One region of the Solibacillus sp. CAU 1738 genome, then DNA from elsewhere that is predicted to be linked to it. Evidence: predicted binding sites of a transcription regulator. Region 1 holds the regulator's gene; each other region holds the start of a gene.
The links. Region 1 encodes LexA, which represses DNA repair genes until DNA is damaged. Its sites were predicted from a motif close to CGAACATATGTTCG; they were not measured.
Positions count from the first base shown of each region.

Region 2: recA (recombinase RecA) is a predicted target of LexA. The motif match lies at 1,655-1,668, and genes of this name have one in related genera.
Region 3: uvrB (excinuclease ABC subunit UvrB) is a predicted target of LexA. The motif match lies at 2,131-2,144, and genes of this name have one in related genera.

Region 1 is NZ_JBDQQN010000002.1:510,692-514,987, forward strand. It holds gene AAFN87_RS07625 (DUF896 domain-containing protein) at 1-117, opposite strand, end outside; gene AAFN87_RS07630 (YneB family resolvase-like protein) at 183-839, opposite strand; gene yneA (cell division suppressor protein YneA) at 839-1,171, opposite strand; gene lexA (transcriptional repressor LexA) at 1,342-1,962, shown strand; gene AAFN87_RS07645 (gamma-glutamyl-gamma-aminobutyrate hydrolase family protein) at 2,161-2,853, opposite strand; gene AAFN87_RS07650 (prepilin peptidase) at 3,129-3,881, opposite strand; gene AAFN87_RS07655 (potassium transporter) at 3,914-4,296, opposite strand, start outside.
Region 2 is NZ_JBDQQN010000002.1:631,942-636,237, reverse strand. It holds gene pgsA (CDP-diacylglycerol--glycerol-3-phosphate 3-phosphatidyltransferase) at 1-341, shown strand, start outside; gene AAFN87_RS08355 (competence/damage-inducible protein A) at 357-1,601, shown strand; gene recA (recombinase RecA) at 1,749-2,813, shown strand; gene rny (ribonuclease Y) at 3,110-4,296, shown strand, end outside.
Region 3 is NZ_JBDQQN010000003.1:601,915-606,210, forward strand. It holds gene AAFN87_RS12235 (DegV family protein) at 1-794, shown strand, start outside; gene AAFN87_RS12240 (competence protein ComK) at 1,107-1,598, opposite strand; gene AAFN87_RS12245 (IDEAL domain-containing protein) at 1,791-2,051, shown strand; gene uvrB (excinuclease ABC subunit UvrB) at 2,218-4,200, shown strand; gene uvrA (excinuclease ABC subunit UvrA) at 4,208-4,296, shown strand, end outside.

The DNA.
Region 1 (4,296 bases):
ATCTAAATATTCTTTTCTTAATAATGTACGTTCCTTCGCTTCCTCTTCTGATAAAATACCTGCCTTTGCTTTCTTTGATAACTCGTTAATTCGTGCTATTTTTTCTTTTGACAACATAATTTTCTCACCCTTCTAAATAACCTATTTAAAAGGTATGAGAAAATGACTCTAAGCGCAAGTGTTTAGCCTTCAAGTCCGTCTTGATATTCAGCATATCGTCTGTGTACTGTTGCTTTACTAACTTGAAAACCAACACTTTGTAAAGTTGATGCAATTTCTGCGAATGTAAACCCTTTGTTACGAAGTTTTACTATTTCTTCTATTGGCACTTCAATGCGCTCTCGCCCTTCCATATTACCACGGTCTTTTAAATTTTCTTCAGGACGATATCCATTTTCAACTGCTCGACGCATGCCACGCCGGATTTTCGCATTATGAAGTTTTCGTTGGTATTCCTCTACAATAGCTAATATTTCTAATAACATTGTATCCATCTCATTTAATGCGATTGGTCCTGCTTCATTTAATGAAAATACGGTAATCGCTTGCTTTTGTAAAAGATGTAAAACTGCCACACGTGCGTTTCCCCGTCCTAAACGGGTTTCATCTTGTACAAATAGCGCAGAAATTTTATGTGTTTTCATATAATCAAGCATATCTAATAAACCTTCACGATCTACGTCGAAACCGCTTTGCTGATCTTGAAAGACCTCTACAATTGCGTAATTCATTTTCTTAGCATAAGTTGTCAATTCTTCTTTTTGACGTGCTAATGATGTTTGTTGAGTCGATTTTTCCGTACTAACTCTGGCATAAACGACCGCTTGTTCATTACTCATTAATTTTCACTCGCTACTTTAACAGAATTGCTTTCTTCTGTTGTTATTTTTGCAATATAATTGGAACTTTTCTCAACAGGAATCTTTAACTGCTGCCCAATGATAATTGTTTCATTAGCTAATCGATTTTCCTCTTTAACAAAGATAATCCAGTCTTGCATCGACATTTTACCACGATATTCATTTGCTAACGACCATAAAGTATCACCATGTTCGACAAAAACTTGTTCGTATTGTTCAATTTTTTCATCTGTAATCGCTACAACTGAAATAACAAATAATGAAAATAAGAAAAGTACTGTAATATAGCTGTTTTGTTTTACCCAATTCATAATAAAATCCCCTTTTATCGAATACTTGTTCGGAATGTATGTTCTTAATTTATACCGAACATTTGTTTTTGTCAACCACTTTTCAGAACCTATGTTTGCTTTTGTGTTCGCATCCTGCTATACTGAAAATAATTAAAAATGTTCTTATATTCCAAAAAGAGGTGAGTTAATTGACAAAAGTATCAAAACGCCAAGAAGCCATTTTGGCTTTTATTAAAGAAGAGGTTCGTTCAAAAGGTTATCCACCATCAGTACGTGAAATAGGTGAAGCAGTTGGTCTTGCGTCAAGTTCGACTGTACATGGGCATCTTGCTCGTTTAGAAAGCAAAGGACTAATTCGACGTGACGCAACAAAGCCTCGCGCAATCGAGGTTTTAGACCAAGATGATAATATAGTTCAAAAACAAGATGTTATTCATGTACCACTTATAGGAAAAGTTACGGCAGGTTTACCGATTTCTGCAATTGAAAATATTGAAGAATACTTCCCTCTGCCAAATACATATGGCACAAGCGAAGACCAATTATTTATGCTAGAAATTATGGGAGAATCCATGATTGAAGCTGGCATTTTAGATGGAGATTATGTCATTGTTAAACAAAAATCAACGGCGGACAATGGGGATATTGTCGTTGCAATGACTGAAGATGATGAAGCGACTGTTAAACGTTTCTTCAAAGAAAAAACGCATTTCCGTTTACAACCTGAAAATTCCTCAATGGATCCTATTCTAGTAAATCAAGTAACGATTTTAGGAAAAGTAGTTGGTTTATATCGTAAAGTACTATAATGTGATTTGCTTTCAATGGGAGTTTATTAGGCAATAGAAAAGAAAGTGAAATTTAATAGCATTTTGCCTTAAACACTCCAATTCGGGGTGTTTTTAGGTTCATGTATTTGCCAACTTTTTTTGTGCATCTTCCTATTGCAAACTCTCTTTAATAGAAAAAAAAGCATTTGAACTTTCTCTGTTCAAATGCTCCTTCTCCTATTTACAAGCCTTGATAAATGCTTCGAATAATTTAATAGAGTGTGTGTCTCCTGCTGGCGCAAGCGCTTCAGGATGCCATTGCACACCAATACAAAATGGATGCTCAGGATGTTCAATTGCTTCATTAATCCCATCTGAAGCTAAACCTGCTGATATTAACCCCTCACCTAATTGATCAATCGCTTGATGATGGAAGGAATTTGTTCTAATGGAGCTGCTTCCAAAAATACTTAATAATTTTTCTCCTGTAATGTTGACAGAATGTGTTACTTCATGTCGAATTGAAGATTGAATATGAGCAATCGGCTGCTCCCACTGTGAATCAATATCTTGAATTAATGTACCACCAAATGCAACATTTAACACTTGGTGACCACGACATATTGCTAAAATGGGCATATTCTTTTTAAACGCAGCATGGAAGAGATCCAAATCGCTCGTATCTCGGTGAGTATGAAATGCCCCCAGTTTTCTATGCGGCTCCTGTCCAAATAAAATGGGATCAACGTCGTGTCCACCAATTAAAATAAGTCCGTCTATACGATTTAAAATCGGTTCTATATCATTACCAGCTATATGAGGGATACAAAGCGGAATTCCCCCTGCAAGCTCAACTGAATTTATATAAGTATTATTAATTTCTAGTTTGTTATCCCCTGTATGCATTGTTAATCCAATAATCGGCTTCATAAAACGCCCTCCAATTTCATCTTTATTCTATAAATATACCATTATTCCCCTTATTAGATACAGATAATTCTGTTAATTATAACGATAAAAGAATTTACATTTTGAGTTTTGATACATATCGAAGAATGGCAAACTAAGTCTAGCTGAGAATACACACACTCAAACAGCAAGAATACGAATTGTCAGCTATTATATGCACTCAACTGCTATGTATTTACTAACAAATCTCCTAAAAGCAAAGAAAAAACGTATTGCTACGTTAATACAATACGTTTTTAAAATAGCTTCATATACCAATCTATCATTTTATCTCCATAAAAATAGACAATGATTGTGGCAATCGCGATCGAAGGTCCAAATGGTATAGGAGCCTTCCTACCTTGACCACGCAGCTTTAATACAATAACCCCGGTAATCATTCCAATTACTGATGCAATAAATAATGTTAGTAAGGTGTTGAATGTTCCAAGTACAAGGCCGATGACTAAAAATAATTTAATGTCACCACCACCCATACCACCTTTTGAAATAATCGCGATTAATAATAATATACCAAAACCAATAATTGCCCCTACGATACTATCCCACCACGGATCCAGCGGTACTATAATACGTCCTATAATTAATAAAATGCCGAAAAATAGTAGAATTTTATCGGGAATTAACATATATGCTATATCTGATACTGTAATTATTACTAATAATGAAATAAATATTAAAGCAACTGCAAGCTCTAATTGAAAACCGATTGTCCAAAAGGCATATGCAAATAACAGTCCTGTTATTAGCTCTGTAATCATATAAATCGGAGAAATTTTTGCCTTACAAGTGCGACATTTCCCGCGCAATAATACATACGAAAAAACAGGAACTAGATCTAGAGCGCCTAGTTGCCTGTTACAATTCGTGCAATGAGATGGAGGTGAAACAATCGACTCCTTTTTTGGTACACGTAAACCGACGACATTGAAAAATGAACCGAATACAAGCCCGAAAATAAATGCAAATATGGTATAAGCTATATCCATGTTAAATGCCCCTAACTATTTCCTGTTCTATCTTATTGATTGCCTTCATAATAGAAAGTCGTTACTTGAATCGTAGCAGCAACTCCTTCAGAACGTTCTTCTGCAAATGCATTTTCCTCGCCCGGTAAAGCAAAATCAACCATATCTACGTGCATCACACGCTCCAGGGTTTCTAACTCCTTTAAAAATTGCTCTAGCTTTGCCGCATTTGGACCTTCTACATCAATACTGAACGTCAACATTTTTAGCTCTGCCGGCAAAGATTCTTTTGCGATTGATGAAACAGGTAATGCCCCTGACGTTGTTTGTTGATCATTTGTTTGTGCGCTAACTGCGACAGTATCTGTATTTTCCGTAGTAGACTGACTAGCATCCTCAGTCGACTCTTCTTGATTAGGATCCTGTAATTGCGATT
Region 2 (4,296 bases), 120 kb from region 1:
CAGACAAATTACTCGTATCAGCAGCACTTATATTGTTAGTGGAGCTAAAATTAGCACCTGCTTGGATCGTTATTCTTATTATTAGTCGTGAGTTTGCGGTAACGGGTTTACGCCTTATTTTAGCGGGTGAAGGTGAAGTAGTTGCAGCAAATCAATTAGGTAAAATTAAAACATGGGCACAAATTATTGCCATTTCAGCCTTGCTTTTACACAATACTATTTTCGAACTTATCGGTATTCCGTTTGATATGATTACTTTATATGTTGCTTTATTCTTTACGGTTTGGTCTGGATGGGATTATTTCTATTTAAACCGTCGTGTATTGCTTGATTCAAAGTAAAAGAGGGGTCTTTTCATGAATGCTGAAATAATTGCAGTTGGCTCTGAGTTATTACTTGGACAAATTGTTAATACAAATGCCAAGTTTATTTCCAATCAATTGTCAGAGCTAGGTATTAATGTATTTTATCATACCGTTGTTGGTGATAATGCAGGGCGTCTTGAGGATGTTATTAAAACTGCTGAATCGCGTGCGGATTTAATTATTTTTTCAGGTGGGCTAGGTCCTACAAAAGATGATTTAACGAAAGAAACGATTGCCCGTCATCTAGGTGTCGACCTTACATTTGATGAAACAGCTCTAACATATATTGAGGCATTTTTTGCTAAGCGTGGTCGTGTCATGACTGAAAATAATAAGAAGCAAGCGCTCGTTTTAGCAGGGTGTGATGTGCTAGCGAATCATCACGGTATGGCACCAGGGATGATGTTTGAGAAAGACGGCAAAACGTATATATTATTACCTGGACCGCCGAAAGAGCTTGAACCAATGTTTCAATTTGAAGCGAAACCAAAGCTAGCAGCTAGATTAAATGATGGTGCAATTATTTTATCGCATGTGCTTCGCTTTTACGGTATAGGTGAGGCTGAGTTAGAGGTTGCAATACAAGATATATTAGACTCGCAAACGAATCCAACTGTTGCGCCACTTGCATCAGATGGTGAAGTGACGCTTCGAGTTACTGCCAAAGCAGCTAGTGAAGCAGAAGCTCGGACTTTAATTGAGGCAAAAACTGCAGAGATTCAAGCGATTGTTGGTGACTTCCAGTACGGAGTGAATGATGATTCGCTCGCTTCAAAAACTGTTGAAACATTACTTGAAAAAAATTGTACGATTGCGGCAGCGGAAAGCTTAACTGCAGGATTGTTTCTATCAGAACTTGCAGAAATACCTGGTGTTAGTGGCGCTTTAGTGGGCGGCGTTGTGACATATACTGTAGATGCAAAAATTAAACAACTCGGTATTGAGCCAATGTTGATTGAGCAGTACGGTGTTGTAAGTAGTGAATGCGCGGCTGCAATGGCGGAGCATGTCCGTGTGAAATTCGGGACTAACATTGGTATCGGCTTAACTGGTGCAGCTGGACCCGATGCACATGGCGATCAGCCAGCAGGTACAATTTGGATCGGAATTAGCATTGAAGGGCGCGATATTGAAACTTACAAGCTTCAGCTATCGGGCATGCGCAATACGAATCGTTTACGGGCAGTAAAATTCACTTGTAGTTATTTAATTCGTTTATTAAAAGAAAAATATTGAAAATGAAAATTTGAGCTAATAAAAAGGCTCAAATTTTTATTTTGGCCTAAAATCGAAAATACGTTCGCTTTTTTCTTGTATTTTTCTCAAAGAACAAGTATAGTAGTGTTATAAATAAAACAGACGTTTTCTAGAGGAGGAAATTAAGTGAGTGATCGTAAAGCAGCCTTAGATATGGCGTTAAAACAAATTGAAAAGCAATTCGGTAAAGGTTCTATTATGAAGCTTGGTGAAACAACAGATCACCAAATTTCAACATCATCAAGTGGTTCATTAGCACTTGATGCAGCACTAGGGATAGGTGGATATCCTCGTGGTCGTATTATCGAAATATACGGGCCAGAGTCTTCAGGTAAAACAACAGTAGCACTTCATGCCATTGCAGAAGTACAAGCAAACGGAGGTCAAGCTGCATTCATTGACGCAGAGCATGCACTTGATCCAGTATACGCAAAAAAATTAGGTGTAAATATTGACGAATTACTACTTTCTCAGCCAGATACAGGGGAACAAGCTCTTGAAATTGCTGAAGCATTAGTACGTAGTGGCGCAATCGATATTTTAGTCATTGACTCTGTAGCGGCATTAGTACCAAAAGCCGAAATCGAAGGTGAGATGGGTGACTCGCACGTAGGTTTACAAGCGCGTTTAATGTCTCAAGCATTGCGTAAATTATCTGGAGCAATTAATAAATCAAAAACATTAGCGATTTTCATTAACCAAATTCGTGAAAAAATTGGTGTTATGTTCGGTAACCCAGAAACGACACCAGGTGGTCGTGCACTTAAATTCTATTCTTCAGTCCGATTAGAAGTTCGTCGTGCAGAAGCACTTAAGCAAGGTAACGACATTTTAGGTAACAAAACAAAAATTAAAATTGTAAAAAATAAAGTTGCTCCTCCATTCCGTACAGCTGAAGTAGATATTATGTACGGGGAAGGTATTTCGAAAGAAGGAGAAATCGTCGACTTAGGTGTAGAACTAGATATCGTGCAAAAAAGCGGCTCTTGGTATGCATACGGCGATGAGCGTTTAGGTCAAGGTAGAGAAAACGCAAAGCAATTCCTTAAAGAAAATCCAACAGTACGTGAAGAAATCGCTGGTAAAATTCGTCAATCATATGGCATTGCAGCAGCGAATTACACGATCGGTGGTCATGATGACGAAGATGAAATGGATGAAGAATTAGCTTTATTATTAGATGAAAAATAAAAATTGAGTTGCCTGTCAGAGTGTAGACAAAGTCAAAAATAACTTTGTCTGCACTCTTTTTTGAACTAAAATGGAAAAAAGGGTTAGAAATACATACATTTCCCTATACTGAAATAGAAGGCTCTAAATGAATGATTGGTAGTATGTTGCACATAGTGGCTATCCTTGACAGAGCAATAACAGAACTATACAATTAAACATGTATAATTTCTAAATTTTGAAATGAAATAGGTCAACTAAATAGCTTCATTTGACCCATTAAAAATGACACGATTATAGCAATTGGAGGTGTTTATATGGAAGGAATTATCATCTCCGCTTTGTTTGCACTCATCGTTGGTGCCGCTGTTAGCTATATCTACATGAAAAAAGTGAATGACTCAAAAATCACTGGTGCTACGCATACTGCACAAGCAATCGTTGAAGAAGCGAAACGTGAAGCGGATGCATTGAAAAAAGAAGCACTACTGGAAGCAAAAGATGAAACTCACAAATTTCGAACTGAAGCTGAAAATGACATTCGTGACCGTCGTTTTGAACTTCAAAAACAAGAGAACCGTTTATTGCAAAGAGAAGAAAATCTTGACCGCAAGGATGATGCTCTAAATAAGAGAGAAGCCGGCTTAGAGCGTAAGGAAGAAGCTCTATCTGACAGACAACAGCATATTGAACAGATGGAAAGCAAAGTGGACGAGCTCGTAGCAGCACAAAAAACGGAGTTAGAACGTATTTCCGCTTTAACAAGAGATGAAGCAAAAATGATCATCTTAAGTGAAGTAGAAAAAGAATTAGCTACTGATATTGCTGTTATGACGAAGGAATCTGAAACACGTGCGAAAGAAGAATCTGATAAAAAAGCGCGTGAAATTTTATCCCTTGCACTACAACGCTTCGCAGCAGACCACGTTGCAGAAACGACTGTATCAGTCGTAAACTTACCTAATGACGAAATGAAAGGGCGTATTATCGGACGTGAAGGCCGTAATATCCGTACCCTTGAAACGCTAACAGGTATTGACTTAATTATCGATGATACGCCAGAAGCAGTAATTTTATCAGGTTTTGATCCGATCCGTCGTGAAACAGCACGTCTTGCACTTGAAAAATTAGTACAAGATGGCCGTATCCATCCAGCACGTATCGAGGAAATGGTTGAAAAGTCTCGCCGTGAAGTAGATGAACAAATTCGCGAAACAGGTGAGCAAACGATTTTCGAAGTAGGTATTCACAATCTACATCCTGACTTAATGAAAATTTTAGGTCGCATGAAATATCGTACAAGTTATGGTCAAAATGTGCTTAAACATTCAATCGAGGTGGCACATCTTGCAGGATTACTTGCAGCAGAGCTTGGAGAAGACGTAACACTTGCCAAACGCGCAGGTCTTCTACACGATATCGGAAAAGCAATTGATCATGAAGTGGAAGGAAGCCACGTTGAGATTGGTGTCGAGCTTGCAACGAAATATAAAGAACATCCAGT
Region 3 (4,296 bases), on a different contig from region 1:
ACAATCATGAAGTACAAGTGGTACCGATGCACGTCATCATGGAAGGTCAGGATTATTTAGATGGCCATCTATCAGTAGAAGAAATTTTTGATTATCATGATCGGACAAAAAAGATACCATCTACATCTGCGACTAATGTCCATGAATACTATGAGTTTTTTACAAAAATAAGAAATGATTTTCCTGATAGTATTATTATTCACGTTGGTTATACGTCAAAGGCATCTGCTTCCTTTCAAAATGCAGTAATTGCAGCGGAAGATTTTAAGGATCTTTATTTAATTGATGCTTTAAACGTTACAGGCGGATTAACTGCAGTTGTAATGTATGCTGTTAAATTGCTAGAGAAAGAACCTACGATTGAACCCATTCACTTAATAGAAAAAATCGAGTCCAAGGTACCTAAATCAAGGCTGGCTTTTATTCCAGGTAGCTTAGATTTTTTAAGAGCGGGTGGGCGAGTAAGTAATTTAGCTTATCTCGGAGGTGCTTTGTTGAAAATAAAACCATGCATTGAATTAATAGAAGGAAAGCTTGTTTCAACTAAGAAATACCGTGGAAATATGAGCGCTGTTGCGGAAAAGTTATTGCGTGACTATTTAAATCAATATGACATTGATAAACAACAAATTTATTTTATATACTCAATCGGACTCAGTGAAAGTATTAAGCAACGGATGAATGAAATTGCCAATGAAACTGGTTTCGAAAATACAACTTGGATTCAAGCCGGTGCTATGATTACTACTCATTCAGGCCCTGGAGGTTTTGGTATTGCAGGACTAGAATATTAACCTTGTATACAAGTATTCAAAATCTATCAATTTTTAATTGGATTACCGTATGTCTGGTGGCGTGCGTCAATATATTGGTTTCGCTGAGACGCAAGTATTCCCCTTGGAGCTAAAATCCAAAACGAACTTTTACCATTACAATTTGTGATAGCCTACACGGTTTGAAGAGGCGCATTCACTAAGCGCTAATGACTGGACAATAAAAATATTGGATATTTTACTTAAAATGATATTTTTATAGAAAAAAGGAGCTGTCTCGAAAGACTTTTCAGACAACTCCTTATTGTATAGAGGATAATATTACAAAAATTATTAAAAATGGCGTGTCCATTTTGATGTTAAATATTTATGTAACATCGCTGAACTAACGTATTGTTTACAAAAGGATGCGTATTGGATGTCTAAGTCGGCTTCGGTGTGATTTTTAAAAGTGACATTGATTTGGCCTGCGCGGTCTTGGATGTTGATCAAGGAATTAAAGGATACCCAGCAATTATAGGGTGATTTTGGGGACATTAAAGGGAACATAATACACGGATTACCATAGTCCATAGCAACAACAATCGGCAGTTTATGTTTTTTTTCACCGAAATATTGTTTGGAAATGTCGAGGGCGGATTGATAGCTACTGCCCATTTGTCGACAGGAAGCGCGAATAATCTTCATTGGGCTTTGTGTAACATGGAGGATACCTGTTTTGTCATAAACAACGGTGTGTAGTTTTTTTTCATGACGAAGTGGAATAAGTAAATAAGTAGCATTTGTTATGTGATAAAAGTCTAGTTGTTTAATGTTTCGGTTCAATTTTAAACCTCCTTCAATAAATAAAATAGTCAATTTATCCTCTATAATATCCATCATAATACAAAAAACAAGTAAATTCAATACCGTTTTCAGCTAAAAGTAACGATTTCGAGAAAAAAATAGAAGTCAGAAAATATTGCAAATTGATTGTGCCTTTTTTATAATAGAAAAAAGAGCATCGGGGTGATATCGATGGATAAATATTATTCATACACAGATTTTTTACGTGCAGTAGGGCAGTATTCTCATAAAAATCAATGTGAGCAGTTGTTGAGTGACATTTATTTAGATTTATTTTTAAACCGGCTTCAACGTTTATACAGAATTGAACAGTTAAAAATGCTCATCGATACGTCATTGGATCAAAAAAATGAAGCAGCGTTTTATGAATACGCAAGCGAACTGAAAGAGTTACAAGAACAACCGAATGAAGAAAACGTTTCTTTTTGCTAACCAAATTAACTTATAAATATGAACGTAAAAATCCTTACTTCCACAATCTTCGGTTTGTGGTTTTTTTGTGAAAATAAAAAGAATATACGTTCGCTTATTAATCGATATTTGGAAATGGTTATGCTAATATAAACATATTAGGGTCGTAAGAAAGGACGAAAAACTGATGAGTGAAACTTTCGATTTACAGTCTCCTTATAAACCGGATGGTGATCAGCCCAATGCGATACTGGAGCTAGTGCAAGGTATTAAAGAGGGAAAACGACATCAAACATTACTCGGGGCGACAGGGACAGGGAAAACATTTACAATTTCAAATGTGATTCAACAAGTAAATAAGCCTACCCTTGTAATGGCACATAATAAAACATTAGCAGGTCAGTTATATAGTGAATTTAAAGAGTTTTTTCCGAATAATGCAGTAGAATATTTCGTTAGTTATTATGATTACTTTCAACCAGAGGCATATGTACCGCAAACCGATACATATATCGAAAAAGACTCGAGCATTAATGACGAAATCGATAAGCTACGACATTCTGCGACATCAGCATTATTTGAGCGTAAAGACGTCATTATTATTGCCTCGGTTTCTTGTATTTACGGTTTAGGGTCTCCGGAAGAATATCGTGAAATGGTCGTGTCAATTCGTACCGGCATGGAAATAGAACGTAATCAGCTTTTACGGCGATTAGTCGATGTGCAATATGAACGTAATGATGTTAATTTTACTCGGGGAACATTTCGGGTGCGCGGAGATGTCGTAGAAATATTCCCAGCATCTCGTGATGAGCGCTGTATTCGAGTTGAATTTTTCGGTGATGAAATTGACAGAATACGCGAGGTAGATGCATTAACGGGTGAAATTTTAGCAGAACGCGAACATGTAGCTATTTTCCCAGCTTCCCACTTCGTTACGCGTGAAGAAAAAATGATTAAAGCAATTGAAAATATTGAAGTTGAGCTAGAACAACAGCTTGAAAAGTTCCGTTCAGAGGGGAAGCTGCTAGAAGCGCAGCGACTTGAGCAACGAACGAATTATGATTTAGAAATGATGAAGGAAATGGGCTTTTGTTCAGGAATTGAAAACTATTCGCGGCATTTAACTTTACGAGAGTCCGGGGCAACACCTTATACACTACTTGATTATTTTCCTGAAGATTTTTTACTAGTTGTTGATGAGAGTCATGTTACATTACCGCAAGTGCGCGGGATGTTTAACGGTGACCAGGCGCGAAAATCGGTGCTTGTTGAACATGGTTTCCGATTACCTTCAGCGCTAGATAATCGTCCATTAAAATTTGATGAGTTTCAGACAAAATTTGGGCAGGCTGTATATGTATCAGCTACGCCGGGTCCATTTGAGTTGGAGCATACACCAGAAATGGTTGAACAAATTATTCGTCCAACTGGCTTGCTTGACCCAACAATAGATGTCCGACCAATTGAAGGTCAAATTGACGATTTAATCGATGAAATTCATGAACGAATTAAGCGCAATGAACGTGTGTTAGTGACTACATTAACGAAAAAAATGTCCGAGGATTTATCTGCTTACTTAAAGGAAATGGGCTTGAAAGTAGAATATCTACATTCGGAAATTAAAACTTTAGAGCGTATTGAAATTATTAGGGAACTGCGAAAAGGGACGTATGATGTTTTAATTGGTATTAACTTACTGCGTGAAGGTTTAGATATTCCGGAAGTATCATTAGTCGCTATATTAGATGCGGATAAGGAAGGGTTTTTACGATCTGAGCGTTCGCTTATTCAAACAATCGGTCGTGCCGCGCGTAATGCGAATGGACATGTCATTATGTACGCGAATAATATGACCGATTCGATGACAAAGGCAATTGAGGAAACAAATCGTCGACGCTCGATTCAAATAGCATACAACGAAGAGCATGGCATTACACCGACAACAATTATAAAGAAAATACCGGATGTCATTCGTGCAACACAAGCAGCAGAAGAGGAAGAAACATATGTTACAAAAGTGACGAAAGGAAAAAAATTAACGAAGGCAGAAATGGACAAGTTAATTGCATCACTTGAGCAAGAAATGAAAGAAGCAGCGAAAGCACTAGATTTTGAACGTGCCGCAGAGCTTCGTGATACTGTTTTTGAGTTGAAGGCAGAAAGGTAGATTTAATGTGAAAAATACCGAAATAGTTGTGCAAGGCGCACGTGCACATAATTTAAAAAATATTAATGTTAAAATTCCGCGTGATCAGCTAGTCGT